Variovorax paradoxus EPS: one gene and its partner. The protein of the gene in region 1 binds, or shares a complex with, the protein of each later gene. Links are inferred from orthologs where the notes say so. Each region holds a gene or a part of one and is shown on either strand. Other genes may lie near its edges.

Region 1 (9,508 bases):
CCGTCGCCATCGGAACGGCTGCGGCCGAAGAAGCGGACCCGCAGCGAATCGCTTGCGTTGATCCCGCGCGTGCCGTGCGCGCCGTGGCTGTCGCCGACGCCGCTGACGCGGGTGTCGCTCGCACCCACGATGTCGAGGTCGGCGGGGTCGCTCGACGATGCCGTGGTGCCGGTGCTGCCTGCCGCGCCTTCGGACCCCTGGGGTTCCCTGGCGTCGGGCGCGTGGTCCGAATAGCCCGCCTGCCGCGCGACGCTCCTGACGACGAAGCCCGCGAACCTCAGCGACTCCTCCACCGCCTGCGCGTCGGCATTGGCCGTGAACAAGCGCTGGCTGGCGACAAAGGCGGCCGTGGCCGCGAGCACGACGACCAGCGCAACAGCCGTGGCGACCAGCAGTTCGACCAGCGTCACACCGCGTTCGCGCAAGCGGCCGGCGAACTCAGGAACCCGCTTGGCCATCGCGTGCCTGCCCTGCGACCAGTTGCATCACCAGGCGCGGCGCCGAGGATGAATCCGCCTTCGCACCAAGGGGGCCAGCGCGAGGCGTCCAGCCGAGCTTCACGACCACGGTGCGGCCGGTCTTGCTGCATGTCCAGGTGTACTCATCGGCTGCCGCGTTCCAGGGCGCCTCGTCGAAGCACACGCTGACGCGCGCATCGGGCAGCGCCTTGGCGATACGGCGCTGCCACTCTTTCATGTCCCATGCCGCGAGGTCTGCCGTGCTGCAGACTGCGCCGCCGCCCACGCAGGCCGCGCCGGTGGAGGCGCCTCCCGATGCGCCGCCCTCACGCCAGTCCTCGACAAGGTAGGCATTGCCCGCGTCGTTGCGCGTGGCGATGCCCTTGTTCATCCGCACCTTCTCCGACAGATCGCGCGCCAGATTGAGCGCTGCCGTGAAGGTTGCCGACTCGTTGCTCTCGCGCACCGACGCCAGCAGCATGCCGATCGTGCCGAGCAGTCCCAGGCCCAGCACGACGATGGATACCAATACCTCCACGAGCGAAAAGCCCGCGGCCCGATGCTTCGTTGAAGCCATGTTCGATGTCCTCCCTGATCTGCTGCAACTTGTGTTGCTTCTTTATTCCCGCCATCGATTTCGAGCGTAGGGGCCGCTTGCGACAGGGCGCGCACCGTTCATCCGCATCGGTATGCCGCTCGTATGATCGAACGGCACCGGTGTTAAATTTTTCCCCGTCCCGCCCCCGTCCTGCCTCTTCCACTCCCATGCCTTCACACGAACAAGACGCGCAGCACATCGCGACAGCCCTGCGCCTGGCGTCCGACGCCTTGCTGCTGACCGATCCGAACCCGCGCGTCGGCTGCGTGCTGTGCGACGCCGAGGGGCGCGTGCTGGGCCAGGGGCATACGCAGAAGGCCGGCGGTCCGCATGCCGAGGTGATGGCGTTGCGCGATGCGGCGGCGCAAGGCCACTCGGTCGAAGGCGCGACGGCCTACGTCACGCTGGAGCCCTGTTCGCACCACGGCCGCACCGGGCCTTGCTGCGATGCGCTGATTGCGGCGGGCATCGAGCGGGTCGTGGCGTCGCTGGCCGATCCGAACCCGCTGGTCGCGGGCCAGGGTTTCGAGCGGCTGCGTGCGGCGGGTGTCGAGGTCGAGGTCGGTCCCGGTGCCGACGAATCGCGCGAGCTCAACATCGGCTTCTTCAGCCGCATGGTCCGCAAGACGCCGTGGGTGCGGCTCAAGGTGGCTGCTTCGCTGGACGGCAAGACGGGCCTTGAAAACGGCATGAGCCAATGGATCACCTCCGAGCCCGCGCGCGCCGATGGCCACGCCTGGCGCGCCCGCGCGAGCGCTGTGCTGACCGGCGTCGGCACGGTGCTCGAAGACAACCCGCGCCTGGACGTCCGTCTGGTCCCGACGCCGCGCCAGCCGCATCTGGTCGTCGTTGACAGTCGCCTCCAGACACCGCCGGACGCTCACATATTCATAGCAGGCCGCCCGGTGTGGATCTACGCGGCCGTACGGGACGAAGCCAAGGCTGCCGCGCTGGAAGCCCGCGGCGCCACGGTCACTTGCCTTGCCAATGCCGACGGCAAGGTCGATCTGGGCGCGATGCTGAAAGATTTAGCAGCGCGCGGCGTCAACGAGCTGCACGTCGAGTCGGGCCACAAGCTCAATGGCTCGCTGATTCGCGAGGGCTGCGTCGACGAACTGCTGGTCTACCTCGCGCCCAAGCTGATCGGCCGAGGGCTCGACATGGCCAGTCACATTCACGCAGACGGTCCGCTCACCTCGCTGGCGGGCGTTCTCCCCCTGGAATTCAAGTCCGTGGACATGTTCGCGCCGGACCTTCGCATCGTGGCGCGGGTGACGGGAAGGGACAGGTTCTAGCGTTCGGCCCGAACGGGCTTCGTTCTCTGCGAAAATGTGCGAATGTTCACCGGAATCATCACCGGCGTGGGGCGCATCGCCGCCATCCACGACCTCGGCACCTCCTCCTCCTACGGCAAAAGACTCAGCATTGCGGTGCCTGACGGCTATCTCGACGATGTCGGGCTGGGCGACAGCATCGCGCTGAACGGCGCCTGCATGACCGTTACCACGCTCGTTCCCGAGCAGCAACTGTTCACCATCGACATTTCCGCCGAATCCCTCGACAAGACTGCCGGCCTGACCGACGAGGGCAGCCGCATCAACCTCGAAAAAGCCCTGCGCGCCAGCGACCGCCTCGGCGGCCACATCGTCTCGGGCCATGTGGACGGCATCGGCACAGTGAGCTTCTTCGAGCCGGTCGGCGAAAGCTGGGAGTTGCGCGTGGTCGCACCGCCCGCCCTCGCCCGCTTTCTCGCCTACAAGGGCTCGATCACCATCAACGGCGTGAGCCTCACCGTCAACAGCGTCAAGGACATCGAAGACGGCGCCGAGATCAGCATCAACCTGATCCCGCACACGGTAGACAACACCTCCCTCGGCGGCCTCAAGGCCGGCTCGAAGGTCAATCTCGAAATCGATACCGTGGCGCGCTACGTGGAGCGCATGCTCCAGGCGGGCGTCCTGGTCCCCCAGGCTTCCACGTATTCCAAGGACACCGCCGAATGAACGCCTCCGTCACGCCCATCGGCGCCGCCCCGAGCGCCGCGCGCGCGCCAGCCCCCATTTCATCGGTCGAGGAGATCGTCGCCGAGCTGGCTGCCGGCCGCATGGTGATCCTTGTGGACGAGGAAGACCGCGAAAACGAAGGTGACATCGTCATCGCGGCCGACCACATCACGCCCGAATCCATCAACTTCATGGCCCGCCATGCGCGCGGCCTGATCTGCCTCACGCTCTCGCGCGAAATGTGCGAGCGGCTGCAGTTGCCGCCGATGGTGCAGCGCAACGGCGCGAAGCATTCGACGGCCTTCACTGTTTCCATCGAAGCCGCCGAGGGCGTCACCACCGGCATCTCGGCCGCCGACCGCGCCCGCACCGTGCAGGCCGCCGTCGCACCCGACGCCGTGGCCGCCGACCTCGTGCAGCCCGGCCACATCTTCCCGCTGCAGGCGGTGGACGGCGGCGTGCTGATGCGCGCCGGCCATACGGAAGCCGGCTGCGACCTCGCCGCCATGGCCGGCTGCTCGCCCGCCTCGGTGATCTGCGAGGTGATGAACGAAGACGGCACCATGGCCCGCCTGCCCGACCTGCAGATCTTCGCGGCCGAGCACGGCCTCAAGATCGGCACCATCGCCGCGCTCATCGAGCACCGCAGCCGCGTCGAATCGCTGGTCGAGAAGGTCGGCTGCCGCGGAATTCAAACCGCCTGGGGCAATTTCACCGCCCACGCCTTCATCGACAAGCCCAGCCGCGGCGTGCATCTCGCGCTCGTGCGCGGCAAGTGGGCGCCTGAAGACACGGTGTCGGTGCGCGTGCACGAGCCGCTTTCGGTGCTCGACGCGCTCGAAATCAACCGCTCGCTGCACTCCTGGAGCCTGGACGCCAGCCTCTCGCACATCGCAACCGAGGGCAAGGGCGTGGCCGTGCTGCTCAATTGCGGCGAAACCGCCGGCGAGCTGCTCGCGCAATTCGACGGCACCGCGCGTCCCGCGCAAGCCCCCGAGCGCGGCCGCATGGACCTGCGCAGCTACGGCATCGGCGCGCAGATCCTGCGCGAATGCGGCGTGCACAAGATGAACCTGCTGGGCACGCCGCGTCGCATGCCGAGCATGGCAGCGGGCTACGGCCTGGAAATCGCCGGCTACCTCACGAAAGACTGAACGACCATGCAAGGTTCAAACAAGGGCGAGACGACGCTCAATGGCAAGGGCCTCCGCATCGGCATCGTGCAGGCGCGCTTCAACGCCGACATCACCGATGCGCTGGCTTCGGCCTGCCTCGCCGAACTCGAATCGCTCGGCGTGGCCGCGTCCGACATCCATCATGTGAAGGTGCCCGGCGCCCTCGAAGTGCCCGTGGCGCTGCAGGCGCTGGCCGAGCGCGGCGGCTACCACGCGCTCGTCGCGCTGGGCTGCATCATCCGCGGCGAGACCTACCACTTCGAACTGGTGGCCAACGAATCGGGCGCGAGCGTGAGCCGCATCGCACTCGATTACCGCCTTCCCATCGCCAACGCGATCCTCACCACCGAAAACCTAGCGCAGGCCGTCGCACGGCAGACCGACAAGGGCCGCGATGCAGCCCAGGTCGCCGTCGAGATGGCGCAACTGCTGGCCACCCTTTCATGACCGAAGACACCACCAAGGCAGGCGGCGCCAAGCCCCGCCAGTCGCGCACGGGCCTTACCAGCACCGGCGCGCGCAAGGCTTCGGCCAAGTCGAACCGCAGCCGCGCGCGCGAATTCGCGCTGCAGGCGCTCTACCAGCACCTGGTGGGCCGCAACGACCCGACCGACATCGACCACTTCACGCGCGACCTCGCGGGCTTCCACAAGGCCGACGCGGCGCACTACGACGCGCTGCTGCACGGCTCGATCGACAACGCCGAGCAGCTCGATGCGCTGATCCGCCCGCTGCTCGACCGCAAGTTCGAGGAAATCTCGCCCATCGAGCACGCCGTGATGTGGATCGGCGTGTACGAGTTCCAGAACTGCCCCGACGTGCCGTGGCGCGTGGTGCTCAACGAGTGCATCGAGCTCGCCAAGGAATTCGGCGGCACGGACGGCCACAAGTACGTGAACGCGGTACTCAACGGCCTCGCGCCGCAGTTGCGCCCCCTCGAAGTGGAAGCGGATCGCGCTTCCGGCAAGGCGAAAGCATGAGGATTTCGACGCGCGCGGAGCGCATCGAGCCCTTCTATGTGATGGAGGTGGCGAAGGCTGCCGGGGCGCTGGCGCGCGAAGTGGCGCACACCGACCGGCCGATGATCTTCCTGAACATCGGCGAGCCCGATTTCACCGCGCCTCCGCTGGTACAGGAAGCCGCCCTGCGCGCCGTGCGCGCGGGCGCCACGCAGTACACGCAGGCGACTGGCCTCGACCATCTGCGCGAACGCATCAGCGGCTGGTACCGCGAGCGATTCAACGTCGACGTGCCCGCCCGCCGCATCGTGGTGACGGCCGGCGCTTCGGCCGCACTGCAGCTCGCCTGCCTCGCGCTGATCGAATCGGGTGACGAGATCCTGCTGCCCGACCCGAGCTATCCCTGCAACCGCCACTTCGTGAGTGCGGCGGACGGCAAGGCGGTGCTCATCCCGACGACGGCCGAAGAGCGCTTCCAGCTCACCGCCGCCAAGGTCGAGGCCGCCTGGACCGAGAAGACGCGCGGCGTGCTGCTCGCCTCGCCCTCCAATCCGACCGGCACCTCGATCGCGCCCGACGAGCTGCGCCGCATCCACAAGGTCGTGTCCGACCGCGGCGGCATCACGCTGATCGACGAGATCTACCTGGGCCTGTCCTACGACGACGCCTTCGGGCAGACCGCGCTGGCCATCGACGACAACGTCATCAGCATCAACAGCTTCAGCAAGTACTTCAACATGACCGGCTGGCGCCTGGGCTGGCTGGTGGTGCCCGAAGTGCTGGTGCCGGTGGTCGAGCGCCTCGCGCAGAACCTCTTCATCTGCGCGAGCACGGTGTCGCAATATGCGGCGCTCGCCTGCTTCGAGGATGCGAGCATCGCCGAGTACGAACGCCGCCGCGCCGAGTTCAAGGCGCGACGCGACTGGTTCATTCCGCAACTCGACGCCCTGGGCTTGAACGTGCCCGTGGTGCCCGATGGCGCCTTCTACGCCTGGGCCGACTGCACCAGCTTCGCCGAGAAGCTTGGCATCTCGGGCAGCTGGGATTTCGCCTTCGAGACCATGAAGCGCGCCCACGTCGCCGTCACGCCCGGCCGCGATTTCGGCACGGCAGAAACGGCGAAGTTCGTGCGCTTCTCCACCGCGAGTTCGATGGAACATCTGAAAGAAGCCGTCGAGCGCCTGCGCGCAATGGCCGAGAACCGGGCGCAATGAGCGCAGCGCAGGGCCGCCCCAAGCAAGCTCGCGCCGCAGTGCAAAGCACGGAGGCATGCCGATGAGCTACGCGTTTCCGATCCGCGTCTACTGGGAAGACACCGACGCCGGCGGCATCGTGTTCTATGCCAACTACCTGAAGTTCATGGAGCGCGGGCGCACCGAGTGGCTGCGCTCCCTGGGCGTCGAGCAGCGCAAGCTCAAGGAAGAAACCGGCGGCCAGTTCGTGGTGAGCGAAACGCAGCTCAAATACCATCGGCCCTCCCGGCTCGACGACGAACTGCTGGTCACAGCCGATCTTCAACAATTGGGCACTGCCTCATTGATAATCGGACAGCAAGTGCTATCAAAAACAGAGCAAGAGCGAATCGGCGCCGCGGCACCGGTCTTGCTGTGCGAAGGCACGATCCGTATCGGGTGGGTGAATGCCGCCACTTTGCGTCCCGCACGCATCCCTTCCCGGGTTTCGGGAACCCTCGAGCGCTGCGGCGGCTCCATGACTCAACCTTTCAAGCCATGAACCAAGATCTATCCATCATCAACCTCCTGCTCCACGCCAGCTTCGTGGTGCAAATGGTCGTGCTGCTGCTCGTGATCGTCTCGATTGCCAGCTGGGCCGCGATCATCCGCAAGTACTTCGCGCTGCGGCGCATGCGCGCGCTGAACGACGACTTCGAGCGCGAGTTCTGGTCGGGCACCAGCCTGAACGAGCTGTTCGCCTCGGCCGCCCAGAACGCCAAGTTCGCGGGACCGATGGAGCGCATCTTCGCCTCGGGCATGCGCGAATACCAAAAACTGCGCGAACGCCATGTGAGCGACCCCGCCACGCTGCTGGACGGCGCCCGCCGCGCGATGCGTGCGAGCTTCCAGCGCGAGCTCGATGCGGCCGAGCAGAACCTCTCGTTCCTCGCGACCGTCGGCTCGGTGTCGCCGTATGTGGGTCTCTTCGGCACGGTCTGGGGGATCATGCATGCCTTCACCGGCCTGGCCGCGCTCACGCAGGTGACGCTGGCCACCGTGGCGCCCGGCATTGCCGAAGCGCTGGTGGCCACCGCCATCGGCCTCTTCGCCGCGATTCCCGCGGTGGTCGGCTACAACCGCTTCGCCCGCGAGATCGACAAGATCGCCATCGCCCTCGAGACCTACATCGAGGAGTTCTCCAACATCCTGCAGCGCAACCTCTCGGCCAACCCGGGCGCGGCCGCCGCGGCAACCACGGTGGCTCCGGCCAACCGCTGAGCGGAGTCCGAGCGCATGCCCGCCGTTTCATCCCGGGGCCGTGGCCGCCGGACGATCAACGAGATCAACATGGTCCCGTTCATCGACGTGATGCTGGTGCTGCTGATCATCTTCATGGTCACCGCGCCGCTCATCACGCCGAGCGTGATCAACCTGCCCTCGGTCGACCGCGCCAACAAGCAGCCCGACAAGCCCATCGAGATCGTCATCAAGAGCGATGACGAAGTGCAGATCAAGAAGGACCCGTCCACCGGCAGCACGGGCAATACCTCCATTCCCATGACCCAGATCGGCGCTGCCGCCAAGCAGGCGCAGGGCGGCGACGCCCAGCGTCCGGTGGTCATCAGCGCCGACAAGTCGGTGAAGTACGAAACCGTCGTGAAGGCGATGAACCAGCTCAAGCGCAGCGGCATCGAGCGCGTGGGCCTGTCGGTCACGACCACGGGCGGCAAATAAGGCATGTCGCTCGCACTGGATCGCCCCGAGTTCGCGCCGCCCCCGCAGCGCGGCACGCCGCGCGCCGTCGTGCTCGCCCTCATCGCGCATGCGCTGCTGATCGCGGCGCTGACGTGGGGGGTGCGCTGGCGCAGCGACGCCGACGAAGGCGCTGTCGATGCGGAGCTGTGGTCCTCCACCGTGCAACAGGCCGCGCCGCGCCTGTCCGCACCGGAGGCGCCGACGCCTGCGCCCGCGCCGCCTCCGCCTGCTCCCACGCCACCGCCGCCTCCGGCAGCCAAGGCGCCCGAGCCCGCACCCGCGCCGAAGGCTCCCGACATTGCCCTGGAGCGCGAGAAGAAGCTCAAGGAGCAAAAGGAACAGAAAGAGCGCGAGCTCGAACAGCAGCAACAACAGCAAAAGAAGAAAGAGCTCGAAGCCAAGCAGCGCGCCGAAGACGAAGCCGAGCGCAAGAAAGAGCAGCAACAGAAGCTCGCCGAGCAGAAGAAGCAGCAGGAAGCCGAGGCCAAGCAAGCCGAAGCCAAGAAGGCCGAGGCCGCCGCGAAGCAGGCCGCCGCCGACCGCGCTGCCACGCTCAAGCGCATGCAGGGCCTGGCGGGTGCGAGCGGCGCCGACGATTCGAAGGGCACGGCCCTGCGGTCTTCGGGTCCGTCGAGCGGCTATGCCGGACGCATCGCCGCCGCCGTGCGCCCGAACATCACCTTCCCCGATGCCGACACGGTGAACGGCAACCCGGCCGCCGAGTTCGAGGTGAACCTCGCGCCCGACGGCACCATCGTCGGCGTGAAGCTCACGCGCTCCAGCGGATTGCCCGCCTGGGACGAAGCGGCCGAGCGCGGCCTGCACAAGACCGACAGGCTGCCGCGCGACACCGACGGGCGCATCTTCCCGTCGCTGATCGTGTCGCTCAGGCCCAAGCGCTGATTCACGCCAGTTCCGGGCCGCCTTTCGCAAGGCTGCCCGGAACTCCGTTGTTGCCGCGCTGTCTACCCGCGCACAACAACAGCCGGGCTCCGTGCCCGCACAAGAGCGCAAGATGAAATCCACCGGTCGCATCCGCTACGGGAGCAGTCCGCTGCTCGCCAGTCCCACCCCCGTCTGGCGCAGCAAGTTCATCGTGGCCAGCATCGCCTTCGGCTTCGTGCTGCTGGCCGGCCGGGCCGCCTACATCCAGGTCTTCAACCACGACTTCTTCCAGCACCAGGGCGAGGTGCGCTACCAGCGCACGCTGGAGCTGCCCGCGAACCGCGGGCGCATCCTCGACCGCAACGGACTGATCCTCGCCTCCGACATTCCGGCGCCCAGCATCTGGGCCATTCCCGAGGACATCGAGCGCGACGATCCCGCCGTGCAGGCCAAGTTGAAGCAGGCCGCCAAGCTGCTCGGCATGCCGCAGAAGGAGTTCG
Region 2 (2,953 bases), 2.3 Mb from region 1 along the record:
GGTAAATTCACCCGCACCAAGCCGCACGTGAACGTGGGCACGATCGGTCACGTTGACCACGGCAAGACGACGCTGACGGCTGCGATTGCAACCGTTCTGTCGGCCAAGTTCGGCGGCGAAGCCAAGGCTTACGACCAGATCGACGCAGCGCCCGAAGAAAAGGCTCGCGGCATCACGATCAACACCGCGCACGTCGAGTACGAAACGGCCAACCGCCACTACGCACACGTCGACTGCCCCGGCCACGCCGACTATGTGAAGAACATGATCACCGGCGCCGCTCAAATGGACGGCGCCATCCTGGTGTGCTCGGCCGCTGACGGCCCGATGCCCCAGACCCGCGAGCACATCCTGCTGGCTCGCCAGGTGGGCGTGGGCTACATCATCGTTTTCCTGAACAAGTGCGACATGGTCGACGACGCCGAGCTGCTCGAGCTGGTCGAAATGGAAGTGCGCGAGCTGCTGGACAAGTACGAATTCCCTGGCGACGACACCCCCATCATCCACGGCTCGGCCAAGCTCGCCCTGGAAGGCGACAAGGGCAAGCTGGGCGAAGAAGCCATCATGAAGCTGGCTGAAGCGCTGGACACGTACATCCCGACGCCTGAGCGCGCCGTGGACGGCACGTTCCTGATGCCTGTGGAAGACGTGTTCTCGATCTCGGGTCGCGGCACCGTGGTGACCGGCGCCGTCGAGCGCGGCGTGATCAAGGTCGGTGAAGAAATCGAGATCGTCGGCATCCGCCCGACCGTCAAGACCACCTGCACCGGCGTGGAAATGTTCCGCAAGCTGCTGGACCAAGGCCAGGCTGGCGACAACGTCGGCGTGCTGCTGCGCGGCACCAAGCGCGAAGAAGTCGAGCGCGGCCAAGTGCTGTGCAAGCCCGGCTCGATCAAGCCGCACGTGCACTTCACCGCCGAGGTGTATGTGCTGTCCAAGGACGAAGGTGGCCGTCACACGCCGTTCTTCAACAACTACCGTCCCCAGTTCTACTTCCGCACGACGGACGTGACCGGCGCGATCGAGTTGCCCAAGGACAAGGAAATGGTCATGCCTGGCGACAACGTCAGCATCACCGTCAAGCTGATCAACCCGATCGCGATGGAAGAAGGCCTGCGCTTCGCCATCCGTGAAGGCGGCCGTACCGTGGGTTCGGGCGTCGTGGCAAAGATCCTCGACATCTAAGCCGGACGCAAAGGAAACATCACCATGGCTACCAAGCAAAAAATCCGCATCCGCCTGAAGGCGTTCGACTACAAGCTGATCGACCAATCGGCTGCCGAAATCGTTGACACCGCCAAGCGCACCGGCGCGATCGTCAAGGGCCCCGTGCCCCTGCCGACCCGCATGAAGCGTTTCGACATCCTGCGTTCGCCGCACGTCAACAAGACGTCGCGCGACCAGCTCGAAATCCGCACGCACCAGCGCCTGATGGACATCGTCGACCCGACCGACAAGACCGTGGACGCGCTGATGAAGCTCGACCTGCCGGCCGGCGTGGACGTCGAGATCAAGCTGCAGTAAGCAGCAAGAACTCCCAGCGTCGCGTTTTGACGAAGCCCGCCTGCAGAAATGCAGGCGGGCTTTGTCTTTTAGGGTGCGGCTATGGCATCCTCTCGCACCGGTAATTCTTTCAAGCATCGGCCGCGGCTGAAACGAGGGCAGCACAGCTATGAGTCACAAGTTCTCTTTTGCGTTGGGCGCGGCGTGCGTTGCCGCTGTACTGCTGGCGGGCTGCGGCGGTGGTGGGGGTGGGGGTGGAGGCGGCGGTGGGGGATTCCCGATTCTTCCGATAGGCAATTCGGTCGCCCTGACCGGCAAGGCCACCTATGAATCCGTTCCGAATACGAATGGGCCCCTTGTCTATTCCTCGACCTCGGTCAAGCCAGTGCGAGGTGCAATGCTGGAGGTGCTCGATGCAACCTCTTCCGCGCAGCTCGCCGTGACCACCACCGACGACAGCGGGGCGTACTCGGTGGCCGTGCCGGCAAACACGGCGATCATCGTGCGGGTGCGAGCGCAACTGACCCGCACCGGCTCCTTCCCGAGTTGGGACGTGAGCGTTCGCGACAACACCCAGGGCAATGCCCTGTACTCCATGCAGTCATCGGCGTTTTCGTCTGGCGCCACCGCGCTGACGCGCGATCTGCGCGCCGACACCGGCTGGGGTGGCTCGAGCTACGCGAGCCAGCGCGTAGCTGCGCCGTTTGCCGTGCTCGACACGGTCTACACGGCAATGCAAAAGGTGTTGTCGGTAGCGCCGTCAACGGCGTTCCCGGTGCTGCGTGTGTTCTGGAGTCCCAACAACAAGCCGGCTGGCGGGAGTGTGGCGGCCGGGGACATCGGCAGCACCTTCTTCATCAACCGGAGCACGGGTCGCGAGATCTACGTCCTCGGCCGGGAGGATGTGGACACCGATGAATTCGATGCACCTGTGATTGCCCATGAATGGGGTCATTACTATCAATCGGCCTTCAGCCGCGATGACTCTCCAGGCGGGTCCCACTCGCTGGACGATCGGGTCGATAGGCGGCTCGCGTTTTCCGAGGGATGGGGCAATGGCTGGTCGGGCATTGCGCTCGGGCGGAACAACTATGTGGATTCGAAGGAAGCCCAACAGGCAAAGGGCGGCAACGTGAATCTCTCGGTGGGACCGGCGACCAATCCGGGGTGGTACCGGGAAGGCTCGATCCAAGCGATCTTCTGGAATCTGAATCAGCAGGTCGGCTTCAAGCCCATCCATGACGCGATGACGGGCATCCTGTTCAGGAGCGGCGCGCCGGTCTCGTCGATTCATCCCTTCACCGCTGCGTTCAACACGATCGCGCCCGGCAGTGCGACCGCACTGGCTGGTTTGCTCTCCAGCCAGAACATCAGCACCACAGCCAATGACCCTTATGGCGACACCGAGACGAACAACGGTGGGTCGCCGATGGTCCCGAACGTGGTGCAG

Evidence for each region.
Region 2: the proteins of nusB (region 1) and rpsJ are in contact, whole or in part, in a solved structure (PDB 3D3B), measured with the Escherichia coli proteins. The link is inferred for Variovorax paradoxus EPS from one-to-one orthologs.

The regions. Positions count from the first base shown.
Region 1 is NC_014931.1:3,802,960-3,812,467, forward strand. The notes cover bases 3,638-6,445. They hold nusB (transcription antitermination factor NusB), read left to right. Parts: upstream 3,638-4,677; coding sequence 4,678-5,214; downstream 5,215-6,445. Other genes in these bases: ribBA (bifunctional 3,4-dihydroxy-2-butanone-4-phosphate synthase/GTP cyclohydrolase II), read left to right, coding at 3,638-4,213; ribH (6,7-dimethyl-8-ribityllumazine synthase), read left to right, coding at 4,220-4,681; VARPA_RS17620 (pyridoxal phosphate-dependent aminotransferase), read left to right, coding at 5,211-6,407. Outside these bases: VARPA_RS17585 (PilW family protein), read right to left, coding at 1-458; type IV pilus modification protein PilV, read right to left, coding at 439-1,035; bifunctional diaminohydroxyphosphoribosylaminopyrimidine deaminase/5-amino-6-(5-phosphoribosylamino)uracil reductase RibD, read left to right, coding at 1,224-2,351; VARPA_RS17600 (riboflavin synthase), read left to right, coding at 2,394-3,059; more of ribBA, read left to right, coding at 3,056-3,637; VARPA_RS17625 (YbgC/FadM family acyl-CoA thioesterase), read left to right, coding at 6,469-6,927; protein TolQ, read left to right, coding at 6,924-7,646; VARPA_RS17635 (ExbD/TolR family protein), read left to right, coding at 7,662-8,102; VARPA_RS17640 (cell envelope integrity protein TolA), read left to right, coding at 8,106-9,026; VARPA_RS17645 (peptidoglycan D,D-transpeptidase FtsI family protein), read left to right, coding at 9,139-9,508. UniProt on the Escherichia coli protein: Part of the processive rRNA transcription and antitermination complex (rrnTAC). The complex forms an RNA-chaperone ring around the RNA exit tunnel of RNA polymerase (RNAP).
Region 2 is NC_014931.1:6,081,507-6,084,459, reverse strand. The notes cover bases 1-2,866. They hold rpsJ (30S ribosomal protein S10), read left to right. Parts: upstream 1-1,209; coding sequence 1,210-1,524; downstream 1,525-2,866. Other genes in these bases: VARPA_RS27935 (hypothetical protein), read left to right, coding at 1,673-2,866; tuf (elongation factor Tu), read left to right, coding at 1-1,185. Also shown: more of VARPA_RS27935, read left to right, coding at 2,867-2,953. UniProt on the Escherichia coli protein: Involved in the binding of tRNA to the ribosomes. Part of the processive rRNA transcription and antitermination complex (rrnTAC). The complex forms an RNA-chaperone ring around the RNA exit tunnel of RNA polymerase (RNAP).